DNA from 2 places in the Dysosmobacter sp. Phy genome. Region 2 is predicted to be linked to the other one. Evidence: riboswitches for the same ligand, from Rfam matches in the RefSeq annotation. Region 2 holds a riboswitch; the other holds the start of a gene.
What was found. A riboswitch is a leader RNA that binds a small molecule or an ion and turns the genes downstream of it on or off. The one in region 2 is predicted to bind S-adenosylmethionine.

Region 1: another riboswitch for S-adenosylmethionine. It lies ahead of ACVDHE_RS05565 (hypothetical protein); the one in region 2 lies ahead of metK (methionine adenosyltransferase).

What each region holds. Positions count from the first base shown of each region.
Region 1 covers NZ_CM136997.1:1,131,778-1,134,166, reverse strand. The annotation lists gene ACVDHE_RS05570 (glycoside hydrolase family 3 N-terminal domain-containing protein) at 1-852, opposite strand, end outside; SAM riboswitch class I at 971-1,089, shown strand; gene ACVDHE_RS05565 (hypothetical protein) at 1,135-1,410, shown strand; gene ACVDHE_RS05560 (helix-turn-helix domain-containing protein) at 1,944-2,162, opposite strand; gene ACVDHE_RS05555 (hypothetical protein) at 2,216-2,386, shown strand.
Region 2 covers NZ_CM136997.1:62,953-65,341, forward strand. The annotation lists gene metK (methionine adenosyltransferase) at 1-865, opposite strand, end outside; SAM riboswitch class I at 954-1,050, opposite strand; gene ACVDHE_RS00305 (hypothetical protein) at 1,227-2,093, shown strand; gene ACVDHE_RS00310 (nicotinate-nicotinamide nucleotide adenylyltransferase) at 2,220-2,389, shown strand, end outside.

The DNA.
Region 1 (2,389 bases), 1.1 Mb from region 2:
GCCCGCCCCGGCCTCGATGCCGGCGGCGAAGGGCAGGAAGTCGCTCTGGCGGAAGGTCTCCAGGCTCCGCTGGTCCAGGGCGATGCCGGTGTGGGTGTCGGCGTTGCTGCCGTAGCCGGGGAAGTGCTTGAGGACGCTGCCGATCCCGCTCTCCCGCATGGCGGTGACCACCTGCGCCACATAGTCCGCCGTGGCGGCGGCATCCTGTCCCAGAGCCCGGTCGTAGATGAAGTCGGCGGGGTCGGTGGACACATCCGCCACCGGGGCCAGGTTCACGTTGATGCCCAGGGCCAGCAGGGCGCTGCTTTTCTCCCAGGCGTCCTCGGAGAAGATGCTGCCGTGCTCCGTGGCCTGGGCCGCCAGCTTCTGGGGCGAGGAGAAGGGCTTTTCGAAGAGATTGGGGTTCCGGCTGGCCCGGGTGACGGTACCGCCCTCCTCGTCGGAGCCGATCAGCAGGGGAATGCCGGTGTCGGCCGCGGCGGCGTCCTGGTAGCTCTGGACGGCGGCAGTGAACTGCTCTCTGGTGAGCCAGGCGCCGGCAGCGTCCTGGAAATCCCGGCCAAAGAGGACGTAGCCGCCCAGGTGGTAGGCGCTCACATCCTCCGCGGCGCCGCTGTCAGGACAGCGGACGAAGAACAGCTGCCCCACCTTCTGATCCAACGTCAAGGAGGCCAGCAGGTCCTCGATCTCCGCCGCCGCCAGCTCCTCCGGCGTGGGCTCCGGCTCGGGGACCTCCGGCTCCTCGGCGGCGGGCGGCGCCTCCGGCGCCTGCTCCGGCTCATCGGAAGAGGCGCAGGCGGTCAGAGACAGCAGGGACAGCGCGGCCAGGGCCGCGGCGAAAAGGCGTTTCATGGGACGCACCTCCCGGGAAAGTTTTCACCAGTATACCATGATTGGCGGGGAAACTCCACCGTCTCTTTTGGAGGGGCCATTTCTCTTGCGGACCGCGCCGCCCCGTGGTACAATCGTCCTACCATAGAGAGTGCGCGAGAGACAAGCTCGTTGACCGCACAGCAACCTGCCGGGAGGTAAGGTGCTAAGGCTTGATCGATGGGACGAACCGATTCCGCGCCCATCGGACGATGGGGGCGATTTTTTCGCGCTTTCTGTGGAAATTCAGGAGGTGCGAACCATATGAAAACCGATCTTTACGTCACCTGTGCCACAGACCGGGAGCAGCTGGAACTGCTGGACCTGCTCCGCCGCCGGGGCTATCGCTTCCCCGGCGGGAGGCCCCTGCCCGGGGACGACCTGCCCCGCCGGGACGGACGGCCCGACCGGCTGCCCTGGGCCCTGGACACGGTCCGCAGGGAGGCGGCCCACACCAGCGCCGCCGCGGTCGGATATCTCAGCCGCCTGCGGGGCCTGTCCCCGGCGCCCTTTTCCCGTCTGGACCGGGAGGCGCTGTGAGGCCCGGATCGGCCCGCGGGAGGGGCCCCCTCATCCGTCATTTTCTGCGCAAATGCCACCTTCCCCCCCGGGGGAAGGCTTTCAGATGCCGGGAAAGCGGCGGGCGGATCAGGATCCGCCCCTACGGTCTGAGGGGGCACCCACAGTGACCGCCGCGGCAGCGCGCAGCAGCTGCGCAGCCGTAGGCAGCTCTGCTGCCTTACGGATGCGGCGTACCCCTTGCGGGTAAAGCGGAAAGCGCGGGAGTAGAAATACGCCAATTCGGTTTCGCTCCCCGTCTACCCACCTAGGGCTGCTATGCGGGGACCAGCCTCTTCGGCTGTCAGAGTGCGGCGCAGGGACGACGGGGCCGCCGGCGCCCGCCGGGCCGACTCGCACGACTCCCGTGCACACGAACAGGAGGACCCGGAAACGGGTCCTCCTGTTCGTCAAAGCGGTTTTCTCTTCCACCGGGCGCGGCGCATTCTCTTTTGTCAAGACAAAAGAGAATGGGGGGCGCATCCTCCGCGGGGACCCGCGCCCCCGGCGGGATGTCAGTTCTTTCTGGGATAAGGAGCGGCCTCGTCGGTCAGCCCCGCCAGGTAGTCCATGCTGGTCTCCAGCGCCAGGGCGATCCGCCGGCACTGTTCAAAGGTCATGTTCCGTTTCCCGGTCTCGATCTTGGAGTAGTCGCTCTGATCGATGCCGGTGAGCATCTGCATCTTCACCTGGGAGTATTTCCTCTCCTTTCGGAGCTTCCGCATGGGGGTCATACCATCACCTCAAGGAAATTATGCCCGTATGACCTATTGAAAATAGGGTGATTTTGACCTATTATGAAAGCGGAGGTGATGGAATGCCCGATTATAAGGAACTCTATTTACAGCTGATGCGGGCCACGGAGAAATCCATACGGATTTTGGTGGAGGCGCAGCAAAGCTGTGAAGAAGAAATTCTGCGGGAAGCGGACCAAGAACAAAAAGAGAGCCGGACGTAATGT
Region 2 (2,389 bases):
CGGCGTAGGCCGCGGAGCGGTCCACCTTGGTGGGGTCCTTGCCGGAGAAGCAGCCGCCGCCGTGGGGGGCGCTGCCGCCGTAGGTGTCCACGATGATCTTGCGGCCGGTGAGGCCGGAGTCCGCCGCGGGGCCGCCCTTGACGAAGCGGCCGGTCGGGTTTACATAATACTTGGTGTTCTCATCCAGCATGGAGGCGGGGATCACGGCCTTGGCCACCTTCTCGATCATGTCGGCGCGGATCTGCTCCAGGGTGGTGTCGGGGTCGTGCTGGGTGGAGATGACCACGGTGTCCACCCGGATGGGGCGGTCGTTCTCGTCGTACTCCACGGTGACCTGGCTCTTGCCGTCGGGCCGCATGTAGGGGATCTCCCCGCTCTTGCGGACCTGGGCCATCTTCAGGCAGATCTTCTGGGCCAGGGACAGGGGCAGGGGCATCAGCTCCGGCGTCTCATCGCAGGCGTAGCCGAACATCATGCCCTGGTCGCCGGCGCCGTGGCTCATCTCGGCGTCCTCCCCGGTCTTGTTCTCCAGGGACTCGTCCACGCCCATGGCAATGTCCGGGGACTGCTCGTCGATGGAGGTGATGACGGCGCAGGTGTCGCAGTCAAAGCCGTACTTGCCCCGGTCATAGCCGATCTCCCGGACCACCTCCCGGGCGATCTTGGGGATATCCACATAGCAGGTGGTAGTGATCTCGCCCATGACGTGGAGAAGGCCCGTGCAGGCGGTGGTCTCGCAGGCCACGCGCCCCATGGGATCCTGCTCCAGAATGGCGTCCAGCACCGCGTCGGAGACCTGGTCGCAGACCTTGTCGGGATGCCCCTCGGTCACGGATTCGGAAGTAAAGAGATAGTGTCTTGCCATGTTGTTTACTCCTTTCGTAGTGGTCCCTCTCAAGAGCACGAAAAAAGCGCGTTTCGACGACGAAACGCGCAAAAGGTCACTTTTTCGCTCCTCATCTGTCGGTATCCGCCGGATTTGGCACCTTGACCCGCAGTCAGGTTGCCGTGGCTTCATCGGGCCGTTCCCTCCGCCACTCTTGATAAGGGATATGAAATTGTGCTACTATCTTATCAGGTTTTGGCGGATTGTCAAGATGCTGCGGGCGGATTTCCCGGAAAATCCGCGGAAATTCCGCTGTTCAAAATTTATACATGACTTTTTCCGCCGTTCCGGGTATAATGTTCCACATACGTTTCATTTCCGCAAAATGGGGGTTTTTTCGTTGAGGAAGATCTGCAACGCCATCGACCGGTTCTGCCTGTATCATCCCCGGTTCGGGATTCCGCACCTGATGCGCTACGTGGTGTTCATCACCGCCGCCGTCTATTTTCTGGACATGTTCTCCCAGAGCTACGCCAGCTATATGCTGTATTTCAACGCGAACCTGATCCTCCAGGGGGAGCTGTGGCGGCTGGTGACGTGGCTGTTCATCCCCGACGGCACCTCCGTGCTGTGGGTGCTCATCAGCTTCTCCTTCTACTACTTCATCGGCGAGGCCATCGAGAGCTACTGGGGCCCCGCCAAGTTCACCCTCTTCTACTTCACCGGCGCGCTGCTGATGGTGGCCCTGGCATTTTTGTCCCTTCTGTGGTCCCCCTTCCCCATCGTCTCCAGCGGCTACCTCAACCGGGTGCTGTTCCTGGCTTTCGCCACGCTGTACCCCACCGCCCTGGTGCGGGTATATCTGATCCTGCCCATCCAGGCCAAGTGGCTGGCGCTTTTGTATGTGGTGCTGACCGTCTACGATCTGGTCCGCGGTGGCCTCACGATGCTGGTGTACTTCCTGCTGCCCCTTCTGGGCGTATGGATTGCCTACGCCCTGTTCTTCTGGGACCGGATCGCGGACCTGCTGGCGGAGTTCGGCGTGGCCGTCCGGCATCAGAACTCCTCCCAGACCATCCACTTCAAATCCGCCGTCCGCCAGCAGAAGAAAAAGGAGGCCGCCCAGGGCTACCGCCACAAGTGTGAGGTCTGCGGCCGCACCGATGCGGACTTCCCGGACCTCCAGTTCCGGTATTGCTCCAAGTGCGCCGGATACCACTGCTTCTGTGAGGACCACATTTTCAGCCACACCCACTTCACCCAATGAGTCCTTCCCCGCCGGAAAAATTTCCGGCGGGGGCTTTTTTTCGCCCTTTTCCCTTCCCTCCCGCTGTCGGGTGCGGTATACTGAAGTGGAAAAGATCGCCCTTCAGGGCGGAATGGAGGGGAGCCCATGGAACTGCGTCAGAGCGGCCCCGCGCTGTGGACAGAGCTGGCCGAGGCCTTTGAAGAGAAAGAGTTTTTACGCAAGCTTGGTATGAACCGCGCCGATGCGGAACGGGTCTTTGCCTCCGCAGACTGGCGCGGGATCGCCGCGCCCTTCACCCCCATCCGCAGCCGAAT